DNA from 3 places in the Exiguobacterium sp. s127 genome. Region 3 is predicted to be linked to each of the others. Evidence: riboswitches for the same ligand, from Rfam matches in the RefSeq annotation. Region 3 holds a riboswitch; each other region holds the start of a gene.
What was found. A riboswitch is a leader RNA that binds a small molecule or an ion and turns the genes downstream of it on or off. The one in region 3 is predicted to bind S-adenosylmethionine.
Positions count from the first base shown of each region.

Region 1 (5,523 bases), on a different contig from region 3:
AAGAACATCCGGCAACCGTCGAAGGATGATGTTCAAATTGTGATATGGTCCGCTACATTAATCCGCTCAATCTCATAACGGTCGGAAAAACGAATGTAATTCGCACATGCATTTTTTAACGGCGTCCGGTAACTGAATGTCTCATCAATCGAGGAGAGTGCCGCTTTAATCGTATGCGAATGGCAGACGACTAAGAGGCGTTTTCCTCGATATTTTTCTGTCAGTTCTTCAACCGCACTGAAGACACGCTGTTGAATTTCCGCTTCCGTTTCAAGCCCCGGGACGCGCTCTGCATCATTTGCCTGCACTGCTTCGTAAATTCCGGCGACCGGTTCACCGGAAGCCGTTCCAAATTCGCGCTCGACAAGCCGTTCATCCGTTTCCGTCAAGCTTAGACCGATCGATTGACCAATGATTTCAGCAGTTTCGACAGCTCGCGATAGCGGACTTGAAATCAAGACGTCCCACTGTTCTTCTGCCAGGTAGGCAGCACTGAGAGCCGCCTGTTTTCTACCGGTCTCGTTAAGCGGTATATCTTCACGTCCTTGAATCCGCTCGTTTAAGTTCCAGTCCGTTTGACCGTGTCGTACTAAACAAATTTCCGTCATATTGCAGTCTCCTTCTAAAGAAATATGACTGATTGTATCATGTTTCCTAATGAAGCGCCTCTCGTTTCGGTAAGACAAGCACTTGACAACTGAAGGCTTCGATTCGTTCGAGCAAACGTTCAATTTTGAGTGGATTTTCAGTTTGGGCAAAGCTCGCCAGCGAATGTGTGCCATTCGGGAAAGAGAATAATCGAACATCCGCCCCGACATCCGCCCCCTTCTCAACAAAGTGGAGTGCTTGAGCAAACGGGACAATCGGATCCTTTTTTCCGTGCAGCAACATGATCGGCAGCGAGTCGGAACTTAAATGTGTCGCCGGGGAGACACGCATCATCAACTGTCGCCATTCTTCACGTCCACCCCCATAAAACTTGATATGGGCAATCCAGGTTTGAATGAATTTAAACAACAGAAAATTCGTCGGCGGATACAAGGCGATGACTCCACTGATTAAAGGAAGATGCGCCTCCGCCTGTTCGCCGATAAATTCAGTCGGGGCAAGCGCCGTCGTCAACATTAGGGCTCCACCTGCTGAATCACCCCATAAAAGCATGCGACCGCGCGCGATGCGTAATTCATCCGCTTGTTGATTTAAAAAACATAAGGCATCTCGAACATCTTCCAGGTTGTCCGGAAAGTAGCTGCCATCCTCAAATAAACGATAGTCGATGCTGCAAACGGCAATCCCGAGTTCTAAAAACCGGTCGATGATTGGAGCAAAACTAAACACATCATCACGGTTTCCACGAACGAATGCGCCGCCATGAGCATAAATCGCGACCGGAAACGGCCCTTCTCCCGGCGGATAATAGATATCTAACGTCAAGTCCTGCTGATTGACCGTCTTGTATAAAAGATTTCGTGGTGCTAATTGCTTTTCGGTAAGCGGCAAGACCGGCTCCGTCCATCTGAGTAAGGCTCCATAATTATTCCAAATACTCGCACCAGCAGCAGCCGTCGTCAAAATAGCGGCGCCACCCATCAACCATGCTGTTTCACGTTTCACCTCATCACCTCCAAGGCTCATTCCGATTTCACTTCTACTCTTCTCTTACCCGATTTATTTTGAACTAGAACTTCACAACATTCCGACTTGACGCTTTAATTTCCGTCGGATATAGTTAGAAAGTCCAAATCGGAACAATTACGTTTTAATTATCTTGGAGGGTTCATATATGAAAAAAATCATTCCAGCGTTAACCATCGCGACAGTAACTGCCAGTCTGCTCGCCGCATGCGGCTCATCGACTTCAAATTCAGACGAAGACGGTAAATTGCAAATTTATACGTCGACGTTCGCCACGGCAGCCATCGCCAAAGAAATCGGCGGAAAGGACGTCCAGGTCGAATTAATCGTTCCCCCTGGCGCCGACCCGCATTCGTATGAGCCGACTCCGAAGCAACTGACGACGATTGCGAAAGGCGATCTATTTTTACTTACCGGCACAACCCTTGAGCCGTACTCTGAAAAGATTAAGGAAAGTTTAGCCGGTAATTCCATTCGTTTTGTCGAGACAAGTAAAAATATCGACTTACTCGAAGCTTCCGCTTCGCTTCATACGCACGAAGAAGACGCACACGATGACCATGATGATCACGAGGCTGAAGAAGAGTCGCACGATCATGGACAATACGATCCGCATGTTTGGCTCGACCCGAACAACGCCAAGAAAATGGCTGACTCGATTACGACCGCGTTAGCAAAGGAAGCACCTGACCGGAAGGAAACGTTTGATAAAAACCTCGCACTCTTTAACAAACAAGCAGATGAACTCGACCAAAATTTACAAAAAGCTGTTGACTCCGGTTCGAAAAAGGAGCTTCTCGTCACGCATGCCGCATACGGGTACTTGGCGGAACGTTACGGTTTCACGCAACTGCCGATTGCCGGTATTTCACCGTCTGACGAACCGTCCCAAAAACAGCTGGCTGCCATCGTCAAGGAAGCAGAGATGCATGACTTAAACTATATCGCCTTCGAAGAGACGGTGTCGCCAAAGGTCGCCCGTGTCATCCAAAAAGAAATCGGTGCCGAATCGATTACGATTCATAACCTCGAGTCCGTCGCAAAAGATCAACAAGATCAATCGTACTTTGATTTGATGAACGAAAACGTGACGACGCTCAAACAAGCACTGCAGTAAGGTACAGTTGACAAGCATTAAAAGATACGTTAGGGTAATAAACGTGTTTTAAACAACGACTAAACAACTAAATGACTTCTTTTTATCGCGAGAAACGGAGGGACTGGCCCAATGATGTTTCGGCAGCGGACGATTGATTCGTACTGTGCCAAATCCAGCAAGCTATGGCTTGAGAGATAAGAAGAGCGTCTTTTTCAGTAAAGACCTCCTTCTTTCTTGCGAAGGGGTCTTTTTTTGTATGCTGAAGAAATGGAGTGATTCACATGAACGAAACGGTTACGCCGAACAAATGGGCGTTGTTCCCCTTGTTCGTTTTCCTTGTATTATTCATCGGTGCAGGAATCTTCTATAACGACTTTTACAAATTCCCCATCTTGATTGCAGCTTTAATCGCCTTGATTTTTGCTGCTGCGACATCTAAGGGAGACATCAACCAGACCGTCGAGCGGATTGCCCGCGGTGCCGGAAATCCGGACATCATGATCATGGTCTTCATCTTTTTACTCGCTGGCACATTTTCTGGAACAGCGAATGCAATCGGAGCCATTGATGCGACCGTCAACGCTGCACTCAGTTTCCTACCCCAGTCTCTTTTAATGAGTGGATTGTTCATCATTGCCGCTTTCATCTCGATGGCGATGGGAACTTCGACCGGCACAATCGCTGCCCTTGCACCGATCGCACTCGGGATTCATGACGCGACGGGTGTCAATGTCGCACTCGCCGCTGCTGCCGTCGTCGGTGGAGCAATGTTCGGTGATAACTTATCGTTTATCTCAGATACGACAATCGCCGCTGTCCGGACACAAAAAACGAACATGCGTGATAAATTCAGAACGAACTTTTTAATCGTCTTGCCTGCTGCCGTCATCACTGTCATCTTACTCGCTTTCGTGTCAGGTTCCGGAGATGTCGTCGAAGCGAAAGCATTTGAATTTTATAAGCTGATTCCGTATCTTTCCGTCATCGCGCTCGCACTCTTTGGTGTCAACGTCATTCTCGTCTTACTCGGCGGGACGTTATTGACAGGCATCATCGGAATGATCGACGGTAGTTTCGGAGTAAGTGGATTTGTCCTCGCGATGTCTGACGGATTGATGGGGATGGCAGAAATCTCAATCTTGACGTTGCTGATGGGTGGACTCGTCAGCCTGATCACCTATAACGGTGGAATTGCTTATCTCAAAGAAACGCTGACACGAAAGATTTCGAAACGCCGGGGAGCTGAGTTCAGTATGGCTGCCCTCGTCAGTGCAACGAATCTCGCAACAGCAAATAATACGATTTCGATTCTTGTCGCCGGTCCGCTCGCTGCTGAAATCGCGGATACGTATGACATCGACCGGAAGAAGTCAGCCAGTATCCTCGACCTCTTTTCCTGTGGTGTTCAAGGAATCATCCCGTACGGAGCGCAACTTTTGATTGCCGCTGAATTGACGAAAACGGCGTCACCCGAACTGATTCCTTATTTGTTCTATCCATTTTTACTGTTCGTTTGTGGATCACTGGCAATCTTCTTCGGCTTCCCACGCCGGAAGAGTGATGCCGCACAGAAAAACAACATGTCGTAAAACAAACAACCCCCGTCGCTTCGTCTGCGACGGGGGTTCACTTTATTTCTGTTTTTCTTGACGATTCAAAATGAAATAGGCAATCGCCGGAAGCGGAAATTGAACGAGTCCTGCTCCCCCCCATACCCACGGATTGCGTCCTGTCTTGCGGGCACCAAGGAAGAGGAACGTGGCTTGAGCACCTAATAGTGCTGCAATGCTTGTCCAAACTCCTTTTGGTACTTTTTTAATCGATTTCACCATGATATTACACCTCTCTTCGTTTATGCATCAGTAGACTTTCTTCTCTTTCCCATTCTATATTCCCTGCTTATGAGCATCAAAACAGATGTTCCGCTAAGTTCATGCTAAACTGAACAGGCAAATCCATATTCTAGTTTCATTGAAGGAGGAGTATATACATGCAATACGCAAAACTTTCAAATGGTATCACGATTCCACAGATCGGGTTCGGTGTCTGGCAAGTCGATGAAGAGACGGAAGCACCGGCTGCCGTCGCAGAAGCACTTCGCGTCGGTTACCGTCATATCGATACGGCTGCCGTCTACAAAAACGAACGTGGTGTCGCAAAAGGAATCAAAGAAAGCGGCGTGAAACGTGAAGAACTCTTCTTGACGTCTAAAGTTTGGAACGATGACATTCGTGCCGGACGGACGAAAGAGGCTTTCGCTGAGTCACTTGAGCGACTAGAAACCGATTATCTCGATCTTTATCTCATTCACTGGCCGGTCGAAGGTTATGTCGAAGCATGGAAAGCCATGGTCGAGCTTTACGAAGCAGGTAAAATCAAGGCGATTGGTGTATCGAACTTTAAAGAACATCATCTCGATACACTTGCTGAAGAAGGACTCATGACGCCGATGATCAACCAAGTCGAGCTTCATCCACAACTTCCACAGCATGAATTGCATGAGTACTTGCAAGATCACAGCATTCAAGTCGAAGCATGGAGCCCACTCATGCAAGGTAAGTTCCTTGAAATCAATGATTTCAAAGAGATTGCTGAAAAACATGGTAAGAGCCCATCACAAGTCGTTCTACGTTGGCACCTCGATAACGGAATCGTTGCGCTTCCGAAATCAGTCACACCAGAACGGATTGCTGAAAACTTCGATGTGTTTGATTTCCAACTCGATGCAGACGACCTCGAACAAATCGATCGTCTCGCGACAGAAGTCCGCCTCGGACCGGACCCTGACG
Region 1 covers NZ_JACSMO010000004.1:12,891-18,413, forward strand. The annotation lists gene KNP98_RS06745 (YwpF family protein) at 1-29, shown strand, start outside; gene KNP98_RS06750 (histidine phosphatase family protein) at 33-608, opposite strand; gene KNP98_RS06755 (alpha/beta hydrolase fold domain-containing protein) at 655-1,614, opposite strand; gene KNP98_RS06760 (metal ABC transporter solute-binding protein, Zn/Mn family) at 1,784-2,752, shown strand; SAM riboswitch class I at 2,832-2,935, shown strand; gene KNP98_RS06765 (Na+/H+ antiporter NhaC family protein) at 3,016-4,323, shown strand; gene KNP98_RS06770 (hypothetical protein) at 4,366-4,566, opposite strand; gene KNP98_RS06775 (aldo/keto reductase) at 4,725-5,523, shown strand, end outside.
Region 1: another riboswitch for S-adenosylmethionine. It lies ahead of KNP98_RS06765 (Na+/H+ antiporter NhaC family protein); the one in region 3 lies ahead of KNP98_RS12020 (alpha/beta hydrolase).

Region 2 (5,523 bases), on a different contig from region 3:
GTCATCGCCTTCGATGTACAAGAACAAGCGATTGAAGAAACGAAACGTCGTCTAGAAACCGCTCACGTCAAAGAGTGGGTCGATCTCTACCACGAAAGTCATATTCATGTTGGCGCACGCCTCGTTAATGAAGCCCGTCCGATTCGAGCGGGCGTTTTCAATCTTGGTTATTTACCAGGAAGTGACAAGTCCGTCACGACGACCGGTGAAGATACGTTAGAAGCGCTAGGTGCTTTGTTACCTGTCCTCGTACCCGGCGGTTTAATCGTCCTCGTCATCTATCATGGACATGTAGAAGGAAGACGTGAACGGGATGCTGTTCTCGATTATGTCGAAAGTCTTTCGCAGCAAGACTACGCCGTCTTACAGTATCGTTTTCTCAATCAACAAAACAATCCACCTTTCATCATCGCCATCGAAAAAAAATTAAAAAAGCAAACACTCGATTAATAGTAAAAGACGCTGTCAGCACGACAGCGTCTTTTTTGTCATTCCTCAACCATCTTCAAAAAAAGCAATAATTTTTCAGCGAACCGCGTATTGAGACGTTCAAAGCTGAAATGCGGAAATCCATGGAGCCGTTGAAGATAGATTTGATCGCCACCCATTTTCCGGCAAATCTCTAACGTATATTTTACGTCCGCGAATTGATCGTCCGGTGCATAAAAACAAGCGAGGTTGACTCGTGGTAGTTTCTTCCGCTCTTCATCATGTAAGACGATTTCTTCTTCAATCTCCCGGTACTGTGCATATGTCAACTCTCCGAGACGTGCCGTATCTTCACTATTTTGACCAAACGGCAACATCCCGAGTGGCGCATCCGGTCGAAAACGATCGAATGCACTTGCAAATACTTGTTTGACGCCACCGAGTTGTTTTGAATTATGCCAATCAAATAGTGGCGAAATATATGACAAACTCGCAATCGGCAATTCATATTCCTGCAGTAGCCGGTTGACGACGAGTGCGCCCATGCTGCAGGCTATGATGTGAATCGGTAACTTTCGTTTTCCGGCTTCTCGTAAAGCATCCTTCAGCAGTTGTTGATGTTCCTCAAGCGATATCCGGCGCGGAGCATCTACACGTAACACTTCATAATCCTTTTCAAGGACTCGAATTAACGCATCGCTCGGCGTCGCTCGCAGTTGAAGGGGATAGACAAGTACGATAATTCCTGTTGCTTGATCTTCCACAAACTCACCTCTTCATACAAGTATCTCTGTATTATAACGTTTACATCTTGATGTCAAAACCATCTTAAGTTGGATTTTCATTCATATATACGCTTTAAGCGTGTCACAGGTTCCACTTGACCGAAAATTTCTTCAGTCGTTTCACTTTCTTCTTTAAAACCGAAAGAGACTAGAAACTGGCGCGCTTTATAATTTCTTGATTCAACGTAGACTTCAATTGGGGAAGCACCTTGGTGTTCAAGTTCACGAATCAACTTTCGCCCAATCCCATTTTGTTGATATTTCGGTAGTACGTACAAGCGAACGATTTCCCACGTGCCGTCCACATCGATTGCATGGATGAAACCGACGATTTCTTCCTCGATAATGGCGACATTGAAATATTCTCCCCGCGCTTCCTCCGCCGTCCGAATTGCTCGAACGACTTCTTCTTGCGGATACGCCTCTTGTACGAAATGGGCTTTCGAGCTTTCCGAGTAAATCTCTTCATACGTATCCATCCAAGAGGTAATGGCAATATCATGAATGCGTGCCGCATCAGTAGGAATTGCTTCGCGTATCTCCATATCGGACTCCCCCTTTTTTCCGTTTACCGGTACATGTTCTTTTACCCTTTTCTAGAAAAATCATTCGTTTCCCTGCAAAGTTCGAGACAAACAAAAAAAGTTCAGAAACAAACTCATGCGAGTCTGCTTCTGAACTGAAAATTAAGCGAATCGTTTCGCTTGTTCTTCAAGAATTGCTGCTTTATCTGTTTGCTCCCATGGTAATTCGATATCTGTACGACCGAAATGACCATAAGCTGCTGTCTGACGATAAATCGGACGGCGAAGATCAAGCATCTTGATGATCCCTGCTGGGCGAAGATCGAAATTTTCGGCAACGAGTTCGACGAGTTGTGCTTCTGGAAGTTTACCTGTTCCAAACGTATCAACTGCAATCGATACTGGGTGCGCGACACCAATCGCATACGCAAGTTGAACTTCTGCTTTATCTGCAAGACCAGAAGCTACGAGGTTTTTCGCGACGTAACGTGCTGCATATGCTGCAGAACGGTCAACTTTTGTTGGATCTTTACCAGAGAATGCGCCGCCGCCATGACGTGCATAGCCACCATACGTATCAACGATGATTTTACGTCCAGTTAATCCTGCATCACCTTGTGGTCCACCGATGACGAAGCGACCTGTCGGGTTAATGAAGAACTTTGTTTCCGCATCGATGTATTCTGATGGAATCACAGGTGCGATGACATGCTCTTTCAGGTCTGCTTGGATTTGCTCAAGCGTCACTTCTTCTGCATGTTGTGTTGAGATGACGATTGTATCGACACGAACCGGTTCGTTGTTCTCATTGTATTCTACAGTTACTTGCGTCTTACCATCCGGACGGAGGTAGTCAAGTTGTCCAGTTTTACGGACTTCTGCGAGACGACGAGCAAGTTTGTGTGAAAGTGAGATCGGAAGTGGCATCAATTCAGGCGTTTCTTTCGTTGCATAACCGAACATGAGACCTTGGTCCCCTGCACCGATTGCATCGATTTCTTCATCTGACATGTTACCTTCGCGTGCTTCAAGCGCTTGGTCAACACCGAGAGCGATATCTGCTGATTGCTCATCGATTGAAGTCAATACAGCACAAGTGTCTGCATCGAAACCATATTTAGCGCGTGTATAGCCAATCTCACGAATTGTTTCGCGAACGACTTTCGGGATATCGACATAAGTCGATGTCGTGATTTCACCTGCGACGAGGACAAGTCCTGTCGTGACAGATGTTTCAGCAGCGACACGAGCATTCGGATCGGCTGCGAGGATTGCATCTAAGATAGAATCCGAGATTTGGTCACAGATTTTATCCGGGTGACCTTCAGTAACTGACTCCGACGTAAATAGTCGGCGATTAAGGTTTGTCATGTTTGACCCTCCCAAAAAAGAATTTGACGGTGTACTCATTTCCCCTAGTTGAGTGGGACGGTAAAATGAAAAAAACCTCTCCATGTCCAAAAAATGGTCAGGGAAAGGTTGTGCGTTCTTCCTTTACCCTCTTATCGTTCGAAGTGTTTACTTCGCTTCAGGAGAGCACCTTTTCCTTCATTAATAGAATTCTTAATGTAGGACGGTTGCCGGGTTTCTTCGGGCCTTGTTCCCTCCACCTGCTCAGAATAAGAGTATCCGTTACGAATTACATGATATAAAGTTGTGACCACTCTGTCAAGCTACGTTTTAATTTCTAGTCGAAACTTTCCCGAAGAGATGTTAAACTGTTAATGCTGAAAGCGTTTCCAAATAAATAGAAATCAGCGCTAAAAAAGGATTGCTCATCCTTTAGTATGTCATATATAATAAATGTGTCATACTAAATGCCAGAGCTAAACCAACGTAGGGGAAAGGTGGGGTCAGGATGCCGATGACGGTCCTGAATATCGAAGAGCTACTCAAGAAGGAGCATGTGTTCAAACAACTATCTGTTGCTGAGCTAGTCGAACATGCAATTCGTAACGAAGAAGGGGTTCTTGCTGAAAATGGCGCTCTGTCTGTAGAAACGGGGAAATTTACAGGTCGTTCACCTAAAGACAAGTTCATTGTTCGCGATCAGTCATGCGAGTCACATATCGATTGGGGCCATGTCAATCAACCGATGGAAGCAGACAACTTCGAGCAACTTTTACAAAAAGTTCTTCGCTACATGAATGAAGCAGATCAGCTCTACTACACAGAAGCTGCTGCTGGTGCAGACACTCATTTTACCCTTCCGGTTCGGATCGTGACACAATATGCTTGGCATAATTTGTTTGCAAAACAACTATTTTTGCGTGAATATCCGACAGAAGCTGCTTTTGAGCCTTTCACGGTTATTTATGCGCCTCACTTCAAAGCAGATCCGAAAGTCGATGGAACGAATTCCGAAACGTTCATCGCCATGTCATTCGAACATCGGATTGTCTTAATCGGTGGAACAGAATATGCGGGCGAAATCAAAAAATCGATTTTCTCTGTCATGAACTACCTTTTACCTCAACGAGACGTCTTATCGATGCATTGCTCGGCTAACGTCGGTCATGAGGGTGACGTCGCTTTATTCTTCGGATTATCCGGTACTGGTAAGACCACACTGTCTGCTGACGACAGTCGTCAATTGATTGGTGACGATGAGCACGGGTGGTCCAACGACGGCGTCTTCAATATCGAAGGTGGCTGTTACGCAAAAACGGTCAACCTATCGCGCGAAAAAGAACCACAAATCTTTGATGCGATTCGTTTTGGCACTGTTCTCGAAAACGTCGTCCTCGATGATGCACGAATTCCTGACTATGATGATACGTCAAAAACGGAAAACACACGGGCCGCTTATCCGATTACAGCGATTGATAATATTGCAGTACCATCACGCGCCGGACATCCGAAAACGATTGTCTTTTTAACAGCTGATGCTTACGGCGTCCTGCCGCCAATCAGTAAGTTGACGAAGGAGCAAGCGATGTATCACTTCTTATCCGGGTATACATCGAAGTTAGCCGGGACAGAGCGTGGCGTAACAGAACCGGAAGCGACATTCTCGACATGCTTCGGTTCACCCTTCTTACCGCTCATTCCTGAAAAATATGCAACGATGCTCGGTGAGCTCATCGACCGGCACGGTGTCACGGTTTACCTCGTCAATACAGGCTGGACGGGTGGCGCATATGGGACGGGAAGTCGGATGAAGCTTGCATATACACGGACGATGGTCAATGCAGCTGTCAACGGCACACTCGCTGATATCCCGACGGAAGAGCATCCGATTTTCGGGCTACACATGCCGCTCGAAGTCCCTGGTGTCCCAAGCGACTTACTCAACCCTGTCAAAGTTTGGTCGGATGCTGATGCGTATGAACAACAAGCACGGGCTTTGGCGACTAAATTCAAACAAAATTTCACACGGTTCGACAGTGCAACTACTGAAATCAAATCAGCAGGGCCACGTGTTTAATTAAACTAAGATAGTTAAAAGGCACCAGACACTGTATGTTCAGTGAGCTGGTGCCTTTTAACATCCATCAGACGATTGAATCTTCTTCATCCGGTTGCAGATGAAGTTCTTTTTTAGTCAACCAATCTTGACTCTCTTTTAATAGTGCATAGGCACGCTGTTTTGAAATACCAAAACGATGGGTTAGTTTTTCAAACTGTTCAAATTCACCACGGTCGGCACTAATCGCGAGCAATAAACAATCACGAAACGGATGATCTTTTCCTTGTAACACGATTTTCAACGTCGACTCGATTGGTAATTGATCAATGATTTCATCAATATCGACTGACAGTAATGCATCGATATGCGAGAGTAA
Region 2 covers NZ_JACSMO010000001.1:352,222-357,744, reverse strand. The annotation lists gene mnmM (tRNA 5-(aminomethyl)-2-thiouridylate-methyltransferase MnmM) at 1-450, shown strand, start outside; gene KNP98_RS01735 (alpha/beta fold hydrolase) at 489-1,193, opposite strand; gene KNP98_RS01730 (GNAT family N-acetyltransferase) at 1,271-1,759, opposite strand; gene metK (methionine adenosyltransferase) at 1,901-3,109, opposite strand; SAM riboswitch class I at 3,238-3,364, opposite strand; gene pckA (phosphoenolpyruvate carboxykinase (ATP)) at 3,597-5,165, shown strand; gene KNP98_RS01715 (EAL and HDOD domain-containing protein) at 5,233-5,523, opposite strand, start outside.
Region 2: another riboswitch for S-adenosylmethionine. It lies ahead of metK (methionine adenosyltransferase); the one in region 3 lies ahead of KNP98_RS12020 (alpha/beta hydrolase).

Region 3 (5,523 bases):
TAAAGTGATAGAGATGTTTCGCCATCAAGTCACATTCGATATTGACGAGGGCACCCGTCTGCAAGCGATCGAACGTCGTGACTTGGCGTGAATGGGGAATCAATGAAATCGTCACCGCATCGTTTCCGACATGTTGCAGCGTCAGGCTCGTCCCATTGATTGCAATCGATCCTTTCGGAATACAGTACTTGCTCCAGTCGCCTGCCTCAAAACGGTATTCCATCGCTTCACCGTCCGGTCGCCGGCTGAGAAACCGAGCCGTTCCGTCGATATGCCCGCTGACGAAGTGACCACCGAACCGTCCATTCGCCGGCATCGCGCGTTCGAGCTGAACGGCTGTCCCGACCCGTAACGTCTGAAGCGACGTCGCTCGGATCGTCTCATGGACGGCATCGGCCGTGAATCCGCTCTTCGTCATCGCCGTCACCGTCAAACAAATCCCATCAACGGCAATGCTGTCGCCAATCTTTGTTCCGTCAAGCACTGCTGTCGCTTCAATTTCGAGCGCCAGCCCGTTCGGACGGGGGACTTTCCGTTTTATTGTGCCGAGTTCTTCAATCAATCCGGTAAACATGTCATCCTCTCCTTTCGTACATACTGGAGATGGACGTCCTGTCCGATTTGGTTCATTTTCACTAAATCAAAACGGTCTTCGATGTCCTGTTCCGTCGTCAGAGACTTGGTCCCACAGAAGAGGGACGGTGCCTGATAGAGTTCGATCGTATCCACGAGATCCGCTTCTAAAAATGCGGATTGAATCGTGGGACCACCTTCAATCAACAGACTGCGAATACCTTGTTCATATAAAAGTTCGAGGATTTGGTCCGGTGTCGCATACGTCCCGACGAAAACCGTCACGTTCGCCCGTTCGCTTGTTCGTGGCTGTTCCGTCAGCCAGTACGTCGGATTCAAGCCATCGTTTAAGACTTGGAATGTTTCAGTCAGGCGCCCGCGGCGATCGACAATGACACGGACCGGTTCGATGCCGGTCGAACTGCGCAACGTCAGTGCCGGGTCATCGATGATCACCGTGTCGCTTCCGACGAGAATCGCGTCGTGTATCCCGCGTAACTGCCGTCCGTCAGCACGTGCCGCTTCCGAAGTGATAAAGCGTTGTTCACCCGTCGCAATCGTCCCGTTCATCGTTTGGGCGACTTTCACTGTGACATGCGGACGTTTTCGTTCAATCGCCGTCCAAAATGGTTCATACAGTGCCACTGCCTCGTCTTTTAGTAGACCGACTTCGACGTCAATCCCCGCCTGACGGAGACGTGTGATACCGCTTCCTGCGACGAGCGCGTGGCGGTCCTCTGTCGCGATAAAAACACGATTGATTCCTGCTTCGAGGATTGCTTCCGTACACGGCGGTGTTTTGCCGTGATGATTGCACGGTTCGAGTGTCACGTAGAGATCGGCTCCGCGTGCTGCTTCACCTGCCATGAGGAGCGCTTCGACTTCGGCATGGGGTCCTCCCGCATAACGGTGGGCCCCAAAACCAACAATCCGCCCCTGTTTGACGATGACGCAGCCGACACTCGGATTCGGGCTCGTTTGACCGTTTAACATGTGTGCTAGTTGCATCGCATAACTCATGAATGTTTCCATTAATGTTTCCATTTTTTCCGCTCCTTTCAATAAAAAAGACGCCTCCTGTAAAAGGGGCGTCGTGATTGAAGGATTGACGAAATAAGCGTCTCGCGTTTCTGTTTTTACACATACAGAAACAGACCTTTCCCTGAAAACATTTTTTCAGAAAATGGCAGCAAGCGCATTGTTTCGTCCTTCTCCCATCCGGACTTTACCGTCGGCCCTGGAGTCTCACCAAGTCAGCCACAGTGCGTACACTGCAGGTCGCGGGCTCATCGATTTATCAATCGCATCACCGCCGGTTGGGATTTTCACCCTACCCCGAAGAACTGGTTATTGAGTTATACAGCTCAAGACTAGCACAGGTCATTCTAAAATACAAAATGAATTGTATTTCATTCTCTTTTTTTAGGAAAACATCAAAAAAAGGACCCTTCTCTTAAAAGAAAAGGATCCTTCCATCTGCACTAAGGCAGAATCCGCTCCGCTCATCTTTCAGACAAACGTCTGACGGAATTGGCACAGTACGACGTAAGAAGTCTGTTGCCGAGGTTTCGTAGGGCCAGTCCCTCCACCTCTCTCGATAAGTGCTACGGTATGAAGTTCATATGTGTGATGTTTCAAGTCGTTCTTATGTCGTGAATCTAATGCTTACACTACGGGGATTCCTTTCTCAAGTCAACCATATTTTCAAAATTAAACCAAATTACCCAGTTTATCAATTTCGACTTCTTTTTGACTTCTTGACAACGTATTTCAATCAATGCTATCCTCTTCACAATGATTATTCCGACAATTCCTATACGATATATCAAGAGTGGGCGAGAGATCTGGCTCTACGAACCCACGGCAACCTGCAACATGCAAGGTGCTCCGACCAGCAAAGCCGATGCTTTGGATGATACTTACGAGAATCTCGTAGTGCGCCTAAAGCACTACGAGTTTTTTAATAGAAGGAGGAACCCTTTATGAATTCATCATCACTCGTCCTGTTTGGCGCAGAAGCTTTTTTGATTGAACGAGGTCCAATCGGTATTTTACTGTCTCACGGTTTTAACGCAACCCCTCAAAGCGTCCGTACTGTCGGAGAGCAGTTTGCCGCTCAAGGGTTTACCGTGTATGCCCCGCGTCTCGACGGACACGGGACGAGCATCCGTGATTTCGAAGCGTCGACTGCTGAAGATTGGAAACAAAGCCTCCGCCAAGGGTTCGACGTCTTAACCAATCATTGTTCGTCCATTTTCATCGCCGGACAATCGATGGGTGCGACACTTGCCCTTGCACTCGTCGCGGAAGGATTACCTGCTGACGGATTGATTACGATCAATGCAGCGTTAGCGATTCCTGCCTATGAAGCATTATCTTTTGAAGACTGTCCACGCTACTTAAAAGAAAGTACCCCAGACATTAAACGTGAAGCGTTTGAAATCATCTATGACCAGGTCCCTGTCGTCTGCGCATCGGAACTTTTGACCTTGATTGACCAGACACGTCCACTCTTACCAGCCATCGAGATTCCAACACTTATTTTATATTCTGCCGAAGACCATGTCGTCCCGCCTGAAAGTTCGGATTACCTTTATCAAGTCATCGGTTCGACGGACAAACGGAGCTATTGCCTGCTTGACTCCTATCATGTCGCGACCCTCGATTATGATCAAGAAACGATTGTCCGCGAGGCAACACACTTTGTACACCAATATAGTCGTTTGACCCACACCGGTTGATGTCTTTCCTGCGCAAAAGCAAGGGATGAAGACTGTTTCGATGCGTGTTTCAAGCATCGACTAAGCCGTCCAGAACAATATGAATGCGCAAAAAAAATGGCCGATGCTCCCTTGAAACGATGGGAGTATCGGCCATTTGATTGATGCGGTCCTGACTGATGAATCAGTCCTTCGTTTACTTCATCAGTTCTGTTGCTGTTTCTTCCATTGTTGCAGGGCTTGCGATTTCCCCGGCACTTCATGGCAGTGGCGGCAACGCGGCTCATACGACTCTGACGCGCCGACTAAAATGATTGGATCATTGTAGTTGGCAGGTCGACCGTCGATTAAACGTTGCGTCCGCGATGCCGGGTCACCGCACGACAGGCAGATCGCCTGCAGTTTCGTGACGAACTCTGCCCGTGCGAGAAGTTCCGGCATCTTACCGAATGGTTCCGCCCGGAAGTCTTGATCGAGTCCGGCACAGATGACACGTTTTCCGTCCTGCGCGAGGGCCTCGATGACATCGACGATTTCATCATCAAAGAACTGAACTTCGTCAATCGCGACCACTTGTGTCTCTTGTGCGACTGCCGCGTACACGTCACGGCTCGTCGCCATCGGTACCGCGATGACAGAGTTGCCGACGTGCGAGACGACATGTTCTTCATGATAACGGTCGTCGATTGCCGGTTTAAATACTTGGACCGGCAACTTCCCGTACTGAGCCCGGCGAACGCGTCGAATCAATTCTTCCGACTTACCAGAGAACATACTTCCGCAAATCACTTCAATCCAACCATACTGATTTATTACATGCATCATTGCAGACACCGTCCTCTAAAATTAGTCACTTTAACGAGTATAGCCCGAATCGAATATAAGGAAAAGAGTTGACTTCTCGAAATCAAAAATCCATCCGTTCATTCCCATGATTCCCCACCTTGTCGTTTTAACCAGTCCTCATTTCCTGTACACTATAGAAGAAGAATTTATGAAGGAAGGTGTTCCCGATCCATCACATATTACATGAAGTGCTTCATCAATATGGTTCATTCGGACTTGCGATCCTTCTAGCCGGGGGGATCATCGGGCTTCCTGTTCCGGATGAAACGTTACTGATCATGTCCGGTTTTTGGATGCATCAAGGCAATTTACCCTTAATCGGAACGATTCTCGCCGCTTACGCCGGAAGCTGTATCGGGATGACGATCAGCTACCTGCTTGGTCTGAAACTCGGAATGCCGTTGCTTCATCGAATCGGACCGAAGTTTCGCATTTCTGAAAAACACATTGTCACGGCAGAAGCCGGCTTTCTTCGTTACGGCAAGTCGGTCTTGATTATCGGTTACTACATACCTGGCCTTCGCCAACTGTCCGCTTTTTTTGCCGGTGTTTCGAAGATGCCGTTTCGGGTTTTCGCCGTCTATGCGTATACCGGGGCTTTGATTTGGATTAGTGTCTTTCTCGGCGCAGGTTTTTTCCTCGGCCGACATTTTTCCTTCAGTCGTCTCTTCGAACAATTCGCGACAAATCCTGACTTGCTCCCGTATATCACCGGCATTGCCGGCGCAATCGGCTCATCGTTCGTGTTGAAGACTTACCTGACCTATCGCGCCCAGTTCAGTCTATACAAAAACAGCCTGCTCCAGTGATGGAGACAGGCTGTTTTTTAATGGATAGGTCGCAATTACTTGCGGCCGTATTTTTTGTTGAAGCGATCGACACGACCGTCTGCAGCGTTGAACTTTTGACGACCAGTGTAGAATGGGTGCGAGTCCGAAGACACATCCACGCGGATGAGTGGGTACTCGTTTCCATCTTCCCAAGTGATTGTTTCGTTCGAAGAACGAGTAGAACCAGTTAAGAATTTGTACTCAGTAGTTGAATCCATAAATACAACTTTGTTGTAGTTTGGGTGAATTCCTTGTTTCATGGTTGATTTCTCTCCTTCCGCCCTGGTTCATTTGCTGAGCCAGAGTAAGTTACCTTCCTATACTAAACGATTTTTCATCGTCTCGCAATACCTATTTTCAAGTCGGTGTATCTGTTTTGATCGTCCGTGGTTTAGCTGCTGCCCGGCGAATCGGCTTCTTCTTTTCCTTCAACAGTTCAACGAAGAATTCTTCATTATTTTTCGTATCCTTAATCTTGCGCAAGAAACTGTCGACGAACTCGTTTGATTCATTCATCGTCCGACGAATCGTCCACAACGCATCGAGTTGATCTT
Region 3 covers NZ_JACSMO010000009.1:62,169-67,691, reverse strand. The annotation lists gene ribE (riboflavin synthase) at 1-574, opposite strand, end outside; gene ribD (bifunctional diaminohydroxyphosphoribosylaminopyrimidine deaminase/5-amino-6-(5-phosphoribosylamino)uracil reductase RibD) at 559-1,617, opposite strand; FMN riboswitch at 1,776-1,920, opposite strand; SAM riboswitch class I at 2,073-2,177, opposite strand; SAM riboswitch class I at 2,393-2,495, shown strand; gene KNP98_RS12020 (alpha/beta hydrolase) at 2,556-3,314, shown strand; gene KNP98_RS12015 (thymidine kinase) at 3,498-4,115, opposite strand; gene KNP98_RS12010 (DedA family protein) at 4,298-4,948, shown strand; gene KNP98_RS12005 (type B 50S ribosomal protein L31) at 4,984-5,229, opposite strand; gene rho (transcription termination factor Rho) at 5,327-5,523, opposite strand, start outside.